4 regions of the Clostridium sp. JS66 genome follow, and region 1 is predicted to be linked to each of the others. Evidence: riboswitches for the same ligand, from Rfam matches in the RefSeq annotation. Region 1 holds a riboswitch; each other region holds the start of a gene.
The links. A riboswitch is a leader RNA that binds a small molecule or an ion and turns the genes downstream of it on or off. The one in region 1 is predicted to bind cobalamin.
Positions count from the first base shown of each region.

Region 1 (3,348 bases):
TACTTCTACAATTATTATAACAAATATATTCCTGTATGAAATTTTAAAGTTATCCTCTATTAAATTTATTTCACCATCGTAACACCTAGATTCCATAGCAGTATAAATGTCTTGTGAACGTTTGTATGAACTTATAAAAAGCGAAGTAACTAATTTTCCTAAAGAATTATAACCTGTACTTATTTTTGAGTATCCAAGTCTTGAATTCTGCGATATGAAAATCATGTTAGCTGTATCAAGTAATACAAAAATAAATCTATACACAAGACCCATTAGTTCTACAAATAACTTAGGTGCCTTAAATTTTCTAAGCACTGTTAAAATCTCAAATACAGGAGTTGTTAGTGCTAAAAAATACAAGCATGAAACTGATGCAAGTGCTTTAAAAAATATTTTTGAAGCCATAAGAAAGCTTGTTTTTGTACATCCAAGTTTAATATTAAAAATGTGAAAGCTAAATAGTATTTCTTTACTATCTCCAACAGTATTTATTGCTATTGTAACAATTCCAATAACCAGGAACACTAAAGGAATTAAAATCAATTCACCATAAGATTTAGCTGGTATCTTACCTTTAAAAATAGTTATAGCTGCCATAAATAATACTACTAATATTGAATATACTATATTATTTAAAGATATACACAATATCATAGTTAAAATAGAAAACATAAATTTTTCCATAGGATTAACTTTTCTAAGTTCTGATACATATGCCAATTTATCTATAGAAATCATTATTTTTCACTTCCGTCTTTTTTAGATTTTCCCTTCATATATCCAAAATAGTAACATACAACTCCTGAACCGACAGCAGCCTGAAGTGCAAATAAAAGGCTCTCTATCTCACTACTTGGTGGCTGCCAAACTGGTGAAGCCCATTGTTTATAATTAGGTTTAATTTGTGTAATTGCCTTTTCTGCCTGATCATCTGAACCACCAAATTCAGCATGCTTTAAGAACAACATAGGGACTACAGTAATGGCTACTACAAGGAAAGCTAATATTAAATTTTTTTTCAATAAATTATTGTTTTTAGTTTGTACATGCATACCATTAAGCCTCCTTTGGTATAACATTTAATTCTATAAGTTCTTGCTTGTTATAATTACTTAAAAGATTAAAAACTATAACTGTTAATATTCCTTCACTTATTGCTAATGGAATTTGCGTTACAGCAAATATACCCATAAACTTTATTACAGATGTTGCAATTCCACCTGTAGCATCTGGAAATGCTAATGCTAACTCAAAAGATGCAGTAACGTATGTCATTAAATCTCCCAGCATTGCTGCAGAAAATACTGATATAGATTGTGATACTTTTAATTTTTTTAGTAATTTATATGTAAAATATGACACTAAAGGTCCTACAACTGCCATAGAAAATGTATTAGCACCTAAAGTTGTTAATCCTCCATGTGCAAGAAGTAATGCTTGAAAAATAAGAACTATAACACCTAAAACGCTCATAACCGTAGGTCCAAAAAGTATAGCTCCAAGTCCCACTCCTGTTGGATGTGAACAACTTCCTGTTACTGATGGTATTTTTAAAGCAGAAAGAACAAAAGCAAAAGCCCCAGCCATAGCTATTAACATTTTTGTTTTAGGATTTAACCTTATTTTTTCCTTTATAGAAAATAATCCAACCACAATAAAAGGTATACATACAATTCCCCATGTAATGCACCATTTTGGTGGAAGAAATCCTTCCATAATGTGCATTGCAAACACATTTTTAGGAATACATAATATTGCAATAAAAATTCCTAAAGAAATTTGATATTTTTTTGACATAACTACACCCCTTTTATTACATAAATAATCGTAGCCTATAAAACGATAATGGTGCTCGTACTACTAAAAATTCTACTAATTGCCAAAACTATTCCAATAAAAATAAAAAGGAACTTCTTCTGGAAGTTCCTAATAATCAAATTTAAAAGCACACATACTGTTTATCCTAAACATAACTAATTTCCTTGTACGTTTTTAATTAGGTTATGTTAATTTAGATAAAATAACAGTTTTTATGCATCTTCTTTCCCTCCGAAAGATTGCAGTAAACAGTACTAGGCAGGTCTCCTGACTCACGGGTCTTCCTCCTTCTTCCTTCCCAGATAAATCCATAGGATCCAGTGGATATAGAATTTGTCGCCGTATACAGTAGCGGGGGCTGTAATGGATTTTCACCACTTTCCCTTTTAATTAACGTTATAAACCTAACACTTCACTATTTAATTTTACAATTAAAATTGTACATTATTTTTCAAATTATGTCAACATAATATTCTGAAATTACTATTTTTTAAAACAATTGCTTCAACACAAATAACAATTGTAATTCTACATGTATTTAGCTTAATTTTTTTTCATATATTCTAAAACATCAAAAAAATTATCAAAGTTATGATAAGGTAATTCTTTATTTTCATAGTGTTGTTTTAAAAAAGATTTAGCAAAAACTACATCTGCATCTTTAGACGCACATATATCCGAATGACCATCTCCAATATAATAAACCTTATATCCTCTGTTTTTTAAATCATCTACTATTCTTTTTTTACAATTTCCACAAAATCCACATTCTCCAGATGAATTTAAAAAAGATAATTTCCAACCATTATCATATTTTGCGCTGTTACATACAACTTTCAGACCTTGAAAACCATATGTTTTCAATATTTCATTTATGTAAATATCATATCCATCAGAAGCTACTATCATTTCATAGGAATTTTTCTTTACTTCCTCAACAAACTCTCTAAATCCTCTATTTATGGGAAATTCTCTAACAAAATTTTTTATGTATTCTTCATCATGTTTAATTAAATCCCACTGCATCTTACCACATTGAGCGGTTCCTATTTTTTTGCTTACCCACAAGTCTCCTATTTCTTTCCACCCTTCATCTGCCAGCTGCTTTATTATAGAAAATCCTACATCCTGTACTGTTATAGTTCCATCAAAATCAACTACAAAAGCTTTTTTCAATTAAATTCCTCCTCGTCTTACTACCATTTTAACTCAAATTAACATGAGAACCATTCTAATTAACTTAATTAAATCTATTAGAAATTTATTTAATCCTTATTATAATATAGTAAATATAAAAAGAAATAACAAGTCAATATACACATTAAGTTGTATAGTGACAAGTTATCTCTTTATTACATATCTTATATCTTTTTAGGCACTCTACCTGAAAGAGCATTATAAGAGTACATGAGTATTGATATTGCATAGGAACTTACAACAGTCAAAACTAATGTTTCTACCATCCTTGGAATCCACAAGATCATAAATCCTTTAGTTGCAACGGCTGGTGTGAAAATTAGTATAAAATAG
Region 1 covers NZ_CP131467.1:4,771,973-4,775,320, forward strand. The annotation lists gene cbiQ (cobalt ECF transporter T component CbiQ) at 1-738, opposite strand, end outside; gene Q6H37_RS21965 (energy-coupling factor ABC transporter substrate-binding protein) at 738-1,052, opposite strand; gene Q6H37_RS21970 (energy-coupling factor ABC transporter permease) at 1,057-1,797, opposite strand; cobalamin riboswitch at 2,058-2,241, opposite strand; gene Q6H37_RS21975 (MtnX-like HAD-IB family phosphatase) at 2,362-2,994, opposite strand; gene Q6H37_RS21980 (ECF transporter S component) at 3,180-3,348, opposite strand, start outside.

Region 2 (3,348 bases), 2.8 Mb from region 1:
TTCTAAGTATTTTATCATTAATAAAGAGAAGCAACAAAGTTAGTAATAATTTTATGTACAAGCTTAATCCATCTATAAAATTGATTTTTACAATTATAAACATAATATTTTTGTCAATGTCTAAGAATCTTATGTACATATTAGTTGTGGATGTATATATGCTATTTACTTTGAGTTTATTAGACATAGAAGACATAAAAAAAATTTTAGCAGTAAGCATAGTGGTACCAATTTTTACATTTATTATGATTATACCTTCTATAATGATGGGAAATGTAAGAAATAGTATACTTCTTATCTTAAAAGTAATAGGTACTATATTAGCTATAAATATCTTATCTTATACTACTAAGTGGCATGACATAACAAAAGCACTTAAAAACTTCTTCATACCAGATATATTCATATTAGTGTTCGATATAACCATAAAATATATTTATATTCTTGGAGAATTTTCTCTAGAAATGATTTATGCTCTAAAGTTAAGATCTATAGGTGTAAATAGTGGTAAATACTCTTCTTTATCTAAAGTAATGGGAAATCTTTTCTTAAAATCAAAGGAATTAGGTGATGAAATGTATTCCGCCATGGAATGTAGAGGATTCACAGGAGAGTATGTGTCTTATTCAAGCTTTAGTTTTTCTTTTAAGGATTTTGCTTATGTTATAATAAATATAGTAATTATATTAATGTATTTTTATTTTGCTAGGATGTGATAAGGATGATTGAATTTAAAGATGTTTATTTTAAATACAAAAATGCAGATGTACTAAAAAATATAAATGTAAGTATTAAAGAAGGGGAAGCTGTAGCTTTAATAGGGCCTAATGGCAGTGGTAAATCCACATTTTTGAAAATTGTAAATGGAATAGAATTCGCAAAAAAAGGAAAATACTGTTTTAAGGGTGAAGAAATAAATAGCAAAAAGTTAGAAGATAATAAATTTTGCAAATTATTTCACAAAAGTGTAGGTTTTGTATTTCAAAATTCAGATGCACAACTTTTTTGTTCTAATGTGTATGATGAAATAGCATTTGGACCAAGGCAGATGGGTTTAAAGGAAGAAGAAGTGAATATGAGAGTTGAAGATTGCCTAAAGCTCTTAGATGTAGCGGATCTTAGAGAAAGAGAACCATATAATTTAAGTGGTGGGGAGAAAAAGAGGGTAGCTATAGCTAGTGTTTTAGCTTTAAATCCAGAGGTTTTAGTTTTAGATGAACCTATGAATGGTATAGATCCTAAAGGAAAAAGATTTTTGAAAGATCTTATGATAAAATTAAATTCCAGTGGTAAAACTATAATTTGTTCTACCCATGATTTTGAATATGTACAAGATGTATTTAAAAGGGCTTTAGTTTTCTCAGAAGAACATACTATTGTAAGAGATGATGATTATAATTCTGTGATCAATGATAACGATTTTTTAGTTCATTATAATATAAAGTAGAATTATTGACAGAGTAACTTAATTGTAATAAACTAAATTTATAAAAGAGAATATTGTAACTTCAGGTGCCTTTTAACAAGGTGAAAAGGGAATGCGGTTGAATTCCGCAGCAGCCCCCGCTACTGTAATTGAGGACAAACCTTTACTGGCCACTCTATATTAATATTGGAGGAAGGCAAAGGGGAGAATGATTCATAAGCCAGGAGACCTGCCTGATTAAAACATATGCTTTCGGAGGGAAAGGACTTTTAATATAGTACTTCCGGCATTTGCCGGTTTTTTATTTTGTAAAGAAAATTGTCTTAAAAGTCAAACAATATGCAATATGTTAAAAATATGGGGATATTGCATGGAGCACTTTTGGACAATTTTTTCGTTTATACAAATTTTGAGAGGGGAATGATTGGTATGGCTAAAATTATGATTCAAGGCACAGGATCATCAGTAGGAAAGAGTATACTAGTAACGGCACTTTGTAGAATTTTTACGCAGGATGGATATTCTGTATGTCCTTTTAAGTCGCAAAATATGTCTTTAAATTCATATATAACTCTAGATGGTAAGGAAATGGGGCGTGCACAAGTGCTTCAAGCCTATGCTGCAGGACTTCAACCAGAAGCATATATGAATCCTATACTTTTAAAGCCTACTTCTGATAAAAAATGTCAGATTATAGTTAATGGAAAAGTATATGGTAATAGTACTGCTATGGAATATCATAATATGAAATTACAATTTAGGGATATGCTTAAAGAGCAATTTGAAGAAATGGAAAAAAAGTTTGATATCATAGTTATGGAAGGAGCAGGTAGTCCTGCAGAAATAAATTTAAGAGATAGAGACATAGTAAATATGGGTATGGCAGAAATTGTAGATGCACCTGTTTTGTTAGCTGGGGATATAGATAAAGGAGGAGTATTTGCATCTTTAGCAGGAACCATGGTTCTATTTAATGAGGAAGAAAAGAAGAGAGTTAAGGGTACAATAATAAATAAATTTAGAGGCGATGTGGAAATATTAAAACCAGGACTTACTATGCTAGAAGATATAATAAAAATACCATGTCTAGGTGTAATTCCTTATTTTCATTTGGCATTAGAAGATGAAGATGGTGCAGTAGAGTTTAACAAGAGAGTGACAGCACCTATAGATATAGCTGTAATAAAGCTTCCACACATATCTAATTTTACAGACTTAGATTCCTTAAAGAGTGAAGAGGATGTATCAGTAAGATTTATAGAAACTGTTGAAGAATTTGGAAATCCAGATTTAGTTATAATTCCAGGAAGCAAGAATACTATTGAGGACTTACTTAAGCTTAGAAAATCCGGTATAGAAGCACACATAAAGGAATACAGCAAAGATGGTTTAGTTATAGGAATCTGTGGCGGATATCAAATGCTTGGAAAAATAATAAAAGATCCTTATGGTGTAGAAACAGAAGTTCCAGAGGTAGAAGCTATGGGTCTTTTGGATATAGATACTGTATTTGAGGAAGAAAAGGTCACTACAAGGGTAAAAGCAGAAAGTATAAGAGAGTTTGATGTATATAAGAATGAAGCTTCAACAGAAAAAAGAAAAATAGATGTATATGGCTATGAAATACATATGGGAATATGTACTTATGGTGAAAAAGCAAAACCTTTATTTGAAATCACAGATAAGAATGGAGAAGAGGTTTGTCTTCAGGATGGTGCTGTAAATAATGAAGAAAATGTTATAGGAAGTTATATACATGGAGTTTTTGATGGTGTAGATTTTAGAGAATATATTTTAAATAAAATAAGATCAAAAAAAGGTATGAAAACTAAAAAATCTTATGTATATGAAAATTTAAGAGAAAAAGAACTTGATAGACTTGCAGACATAGTTAGGCAAAATATGGATATAACAAGTATATA
Region 2 covers NZ_CP131467.1:1,282,188-1,285,535, forward strand. The annotation lists gene Q6H37_RS06110 (energy-coupling factor transporter transmembrane component T) at 1-716, shown strand, start outside; gene Q6H37_RS06115 (ABC transporter ATP-binding protein) at 722-1,447, shown strand; cobalamin riboswitch at 1,494-1,678, shown strand; gene Q6H37_RS06120 (cobyric acid synthase) at 1,856-3,348, shown strand, end outside.
Region 2: it holds a riboswitch for cobalamin, as region 1 does, so the genes downstream of both, Q6H37_RS06120 (cobyric acid synthase) here and Q6H37_RS21970 (energy-coupling factor ABC transporter permease) in region 1, are expected to answer to the same signal.

Region 3 (3,348 bases), 640 kb from region 1:
TCTAAAATGATTATACTAAATGGAATACATCAGGCTGATATTGTTGGAGAAGCCTGTAATGGAAAAGAAGCAATTCTAATGAATGAAAAACTGAATCCTGATATTATTCTTATGGATATAAAAATGCCAATACTAGATGGATTACGTGCAGCAGAATTAATAAAAAACAGAGATGAAAATAAAATTATCATATTTGTAAGTGCTTGTGAAGATTTTTATCTTGTACAAAAAGCCATAAGGATAGGGGCAAATGATTATCTATTGAAATCTACTAGAACTGAACAATTAGTAGAAACAATAAGAAGACATATGTATCCTAATAGAGAATATTTTATGGATAAAGTTATAGGAATAAATTATTAAGGTTGATAAAATATTTTAAATTATAAAAAGATTGACATAATTCAAAAATAGATATACAATTATTATTGTAAAATTAAATAATAAAGTATTAGGTTTATTTATTAATTAAAAGGGAAAGTGGTGAAAATCCACTGCAGCCCCCGCTACTGTATACGGAGACAAGTTCTATGTCCACTGGAGAGATATCTCTCTGGGAAGGAAGAATAAGGAAGACCCGTGAGTCAGGAGACCTACCTATTGCTTTTGTCATAGTCTTTCGGAGGGAGAGAAAATGCATAAATAGTGTCATTTTAATACCGTTGTATTTTGAGTTTAACTTAAAATTAGCAGTATTAGATGCAGCAGAATATGTATTTTATAATTGTTTATTAGAGACTTCGAAAGGAGCCTCTTTTATTATATAGTGTTAATTTAAATATATTTAATCCCTTTATAAAACTTACTTTACACTTACTTTTTAGTAAGTGTACCTTTTTTTATAACATATAGAACTTGGATTTATGAAAGTTCGTATGACATATTGACTAATATAGTAAAAATTTCTTGGATTTTGTATAAAATATTGACAAAAATATATTTAATAGATATTATATAAACATGTAATATGGTAATTTTTATATGAAGATTTAGTGTGATAAAGATTAAATTTTGATAGAATTTGTATATTTTTGAACAATATAATAGTTTAAATAGGTGTCGATTGTAATCAAGAAGTGTTACAAATCGGTGAAAAGGGAAGATGGGTGAAAATCCCACGCGGTCCCGCCGCTGTAAAAGAGGAGTCCCTCTGAGAATGCCACTGAATAATCGGGAAGGCAAGAGGTGATGATGATGCTTGAGCCAGAATACCTGCCTGTTTTAATACCTGTTACTCTACGAGAGATAGAGGAGGTTTAATACAGTGTGCCTATTTTTAGTATTAACTCATTGTCTTTTGAGAGACAATGAGTTTTTTTTATATATATGATTTATTTTTAATATTTTTGGAGGTAATTATGTCAGACGTATTAGTTATTGCAGGAACAATGGATGCTAAGCAAATAATAAACAAGCTTTATAAAATTGGTGAAAAGGTTACCGTAATGGTCACCACTAAGTTAGGCAGTGAGTTGATTGATCATGATGATAGTATTGATATTTATCAGGGAAAGATCAATAAGTTTAGCGTCATTGATATGATAGATAAAGTACAGCCAAAGTGTATAATTGACGCTTCTAATCCTTTTTCAGTAGACATATCTAGAAATGTAATAAGTGCTTGTAAACTGACTGAAATACCATATATTAGGTTTCTAAGAGAAAAGGTAGTATATGAGGATTATGACGTTGTAAAGGTAAAAAATTATAAAGAAGCATATGAACGCATCCTGGAATATGAAGGTAATATCGTACTAACGGTAGGAAGTAAAAAAATTGAAACCTTCACTAAGATTCCTGACTATCGAAACAGAGTATACCTTAGAGTGCTTCCAGATTGGATGGTGTTAAAAAAATGTGAAGAACTGGGATTCAATTCAAGAAATATAATAGCAATGAAAGGACCATTCAGTGAAAAGTTAAATGAGGAGATATTTAAGTATTGCAATGCTTCTGTTTTAGTGACAAAAGATAGTGGTAATACCGGGGGCGTTATAGAAAAAATAAGTGCAGCTAGAAAATTAGGAATTAAAATAATTATGATTGAGAGATCTGATGAAAATTATGAAAATAAAACGACTTCAATTGAAGAAATAATTGATTTCGTAAAGAAAATAAGTATCAAAGCCAAAAGTATTCCAAATATAATATAGAAACTTAAAAAATAGGAATTTTAAAAACCATTATTTTGACATGGATAAAAATTGAAAGAAGGTGCGATATGGAAACAATTATTATTTTATGCATTATGTTTTTGATAGCTTTGTTTTTCTTTAAAATTGGAAATAATGATGATCATAATCATGAAAATAAAAACCACAATCATAGAATTGGTCATAAACACGGTGAAGGATTTTCTATTGACTTTTATTCTTATAGTTCAAAAATAAGACATTGGAATCCTACCTTTAAAGTAGCACTTTCTGTTTTGATATTAATTCTTTGCATTGTACTTAACAATCCATATGTATCCATTATGGTGATTATTGCAATGACCTATGTGACAGTTGTAAAAGGGAAACTTCCATTACATGAATATTTGTCAATAATGACAATTCCCGTAGCATTTATTTTATTGGGTACTTTTACTATTGCCATTGATTTTTCAAGGCAGCCCTTAGGACAATATAATCTGTATCTTGGTTTTGCCTATGTATTCACTTCTAATTTAAAACTTAAGGAAGCTGTATTTTTGATATTAAAGGTTTTTGCAGCTATTAGTGCACTGCAGATGATGACATTATCAACTCCATCCTCTGAAATTATCTATGTACTTCGCAAAGCACATGTGCCAAAGCTTATTATAGAACTTATGAATATGATTTATAGATATATTTTTATTTTAATGGATGTATATAGTAAGATGAAAAACTCTGCAGAGTCTCGTGAGGGATACTGTGATTTTAAAACCTCCTGTTATACATTTGGAAGTATTGCAAGTAATATGCTGGTTACTTCACTGAAAAAGGCAAATTCATATTATGATGCTATGGAGGCCAGATGCTATGATGGGGAACTAATATTTTATGAGGAAGATAAAAAGGTGGAAACAATACATATTGTTTCAGCAGCAGCATTCATAATTTTTTTAATTGTAATATGGAGTTTTACGAGATAAGGGGGAGCTATTATGGAAAAAACAATATTAAAGGTTGAAGATTTGCATTATGTTTATGGAAGTGGAAAAGTTGCATTGAAGAGTGTAAGTGTGGATATTCATGAAGGTGAAAAAATTGCTGTTATTGGCTCCAATGGATCTGGAAAATCTACATTTTTCTTGAATATTAATGGCGTATTTACACCAGAACGTGGAAAAGTCATTTATCGGAATACAGTGGTTAATAAGAA
Region 3 covers NZ_CP131467.1:4,135,617-4,138,964, reverse strand. The annotation lists gene Q6H37_RS19345 (response regulator) at 1-363, shown strand, start outside; cobalamin riboswitch at 437-616, shown strand; cobalamin riboswitch at 1,038-1,235, shown strand; gene cobK (precorrin-6A reductase) at 1,359-2,153, shown strand; gene cbiQ (cobalt ECF transporter T component CbiQ) at 2,222-3,118, shown strand; gene Q6H37_RS19330 (energy-coupling factor ABC transporter ATP-binding protein) at 3,131-3,348, shown strand, end outside.
Region 3: it holds a riboswitch for cobalamin, as region 1 does, so the genes downstream of both, cobK (precorrin-6A reductase) here and Q6H37_RS21970 (energy-coupling factor ABC transporter permease) in region 1, are expected to answer to the same signal.

Region 4 (3,348 bases), 1.9 Mb from region 1:
TGATTTTTAGGTATTTCAGATATTGAAATAAAATTATTTAAAAATGGTATTTTGCTTAAAATTACATTTAAGGTTTCAGTAAAAGATATATTTGCTGTTCCAAAAGTACTGGACAATAGCATTATACAAAATAACAGAATTATGCTTACTGGAAACATGAATCTTATCATTTTTTTCTTATCATCTAAATTCATAACTAAATCCCTTCTGTAAATATACTATTTAAAAGCATCAGGATGGATTGTCTTGGCTAAAGCTTCTAAACCATCAGCTAATCTAGGACCCTGCCTATTAATAATATCTTCATCAATTTCAAAAAGTTTATTCTTTTTTACAGCATCTAGATCCTTATATCCTTCTTGTACTTTAATTTGATTTTTTGAATTAAACTTGTTTGAACATATAATTATATCCGGATTTTTTTCAATAAGTTTTTCTAAGCTATATTTCCATCCAGTTACATCAGAAGCGGTATTTTTTCCACCAGCTGTAGTAATCATTGTGTCTACAAAAGTATCTTTACCGGCAGTGAAATCACCACTTTTACCAAAGCTTACTACATAGTAAGCAGTTGGAGTACCTTTATCTTTAACCTTTGCTTTTACATAATCCACTTTTTTTATCATATTAGAAACTATAGAATTAGCGTTATCATTAGCGTTAAGGATTTTACCCACATTTCTTATAATGTCATATGTACTTTGAAAGCTTTCAGGACCAGAAAGCACTACGACCTTTATGTTAAGCTCTTCTAATTTTTTTAAATCCTGTTCCCTGAAATGATTGGAAGCTATAACTATATCAGGCTTTAAATTAGTTATTTTTTCAATATTAGGATTTGTAAGTCCACCAATAGATTGAATTTTACTAGCTTCCTTAGGATATGTACAAAAATCAGTTCTTCCTATTAAGGTATTTTCTTTGTTAAGAGCATAAATAGTTTCTGTAATATTGGGTGCTATAGATATAACCTTTTTAGGTTCTTTTTCTATAGTTACCTCTCTATTAAGTGAGTCTTTTATTTTAAGTGGATAAGTAGTATTTTTTACTGATTCAACTTGTTTGTTATCTTCATTTGAAGAAGTTGAGCTGTTTTGATTACATCCAATTGCTGAAAAAGCAAATAGGAAAACAATAAGTAAAATAAAAGATGTTTTTTTCAATTTATACATTTTTATATTCCTCCTTAATTTGATTTTTTTATATACAAATAAAAAGATGCTTCGTATTTTAAAACAATTAAAAAAGCCATTATCCAAACGAATAATGGTTAAAAGCAAAAATGTGCTAATATCCCCTTATCCGCGTAAGGTGAATCAATATCTATAATTTTAGGCAGGTCTCCTGGCTAAGATTCATCATATATTAAGGCCTTCCCCATTACTGAGTGGCATAATGTTAATATACTCATCCTTACAGTGGCGGGACCGCATAGGCTTTTAACCTATTTCCCTTTTAAACTCATAAGTTGTTAAACTTAATAAGTACCTAAAACTTTTATTAAATTAATTATAACACTATTTTGATGTTATCGCTCTATTTAAATTGTATAATTTATATTATAAGAATAATGTGTTTAGTAAAAGAAGTTATATAAAAAACTATTGCATTTTACGAAAATATAGAGTAAAATTTCTTTGTAATAAGAACTTTTTTAAGAGAATATTGTTTAATGTTCACTTGTATAAATCTAGCAATACGGGCTGGATGTCTCTACCGAGCTACCTTAAATAGTTGTAGGCTATAAGTGCATATGCTTATTTAGACTACAACTTTCATGCTTTTCTATGCTGAATTTTCCTTTAAGTAAATGTGTGAAAGATGTAAAATTAAAGATGATCCATTTGAAAAAAATATATATTGTTCGCAATGGTACGAACTAAATTGTTGACGAAAATGTAATAATATTTTCTTTATTAAGGGAAAAATAATTAATGATTTTGTAATGGAGATGATTATTGTGAAGTATGATGTAATAATAGTAGGAGCTGGTCCATCAGGAATATTTACTGCATTGGAACTAGTTAGACAAAAATCTAATAAGAAAGTTTTAATGGTTGAACAAGGAAGAAGTATAGATAAGAGATATTGTCCTAAAGAAAAAACGAAAAAATGCGTTTCATGTAAACCTTACTGTCATATAACAACTGGTTTTTCAGGAGCAGGAGCATTTTCAGATGGTAAATTATCATTAAGCTATGAGGTTGGAGGAGATCTGCCAAGTTTAATAGGAACTGACAAAGCTCAAGAGCTCATAGAATATACAGATAAAATTTATCTTGAATTTGGTGCAGACACAAAGGTAGAGGGACTAGAGAATACTGAAGCGGTTAAAGCAATTAGAATAAAAGCTATAGAAGCAGGACTTAAATTAGTAGATTGTCCTATAAGACATTTAGGAACAGAAAAAGCACAAGAAATATATTTAAAAATACAAAAATATCTTTTAGATTCTGGAATAGAAATTAAGTTTGATACTGTAGTTGAAGATTTGATTATTGAAGATAGAACAGCAAAAGGTATAAAAATAGCTGATTCACAAACTAGGACTAAAAAAGAAGACTTGTATGCTGATAAAATAATAGTGGCAGCAGGTAGAAAAGGAGCAGACTGGCTTAAAGATATGTGTATAAAACATGAAATAAATCATTCTGCTGGTACTGTAGATATAGGTGTTCGTGTTGAAATTAGAAACGAGGTTATGGAAAAGGTAAACAATGTTTTATATGAATCAAAGCTCATAGGATATCCAGCACCTTTTAAAAATAAAGTTAGAACCTTTTGTCAAAATCCTGGAGGCTTTGTCAGCCAGGAGAACTATGATAATAACTTAGCAATAGTCAATGGACATTCTTATAAAGAAAGAAAATCTGATAATACTAATTTGGCTATATTGAGTTCCCATAATTTTTCAGAACCTTTTAATCAACCTATAGAGTATGGAAAAAAGGTAGCTGAGTTAGTTAATATGTTAGGTAATGGCAGAATACTAGTTCAAAGGTATGGAGACATATTAGATGGAAAGAGAACCTGGCAGAAAGAATTAGATCAAACAAATATAAGGCATACCTTGCCAGATGCTGTAGCTGGAGATTTAACTTCTGCTATTCCATATAGACCAATGATTAATATTTTAAACTTTATTAAAGCTATGAATATAGTTGTACCAGGTTTTGCAAGTGTTGAAACTTTATTATATGGTCCAGAAATAAAATTTTATAGCAACAAGATAAATTTAAATGACAAATTTGATACTAATATAAAAGGACTTCACTGCTTAGGAGACTCCAGTGGGTGGACCAGAGGACTAATGATGGCATCCATTATGGGAGTGCTTATGGGAAAGAT
Region 4 covers NZ_CP131467.1:360,159-363,506, forward strand. The annotation lists gene Q6H37_RS01760 (FecCD family ABC transporter permease) at 1-194, opposite strand, end outside; gene Q6H37_RS01765 (ABC transporter substrate-binding protein) at 219-1,172, opposite strand; cobalamin riboswitch at 1,317-1,507, opposite strand; purine riboswitch at 1,661-1,764, shown strand; gene Q6H37_RS01770 (NAD(P)/FAD-dependent oxidoreductase) at 1,961-3,348, shown strand, end outside.
Region 4: it holds a riboswitch for cobalamin, as region 1 does, so the genes downstream of both, Q6H37_RS01765 (ABC transporter substrate-binding protein) here and Q6H37_RS21970 (energy-coupling factor ABC transporter permease) in region 1, are expected to answer to the same signal.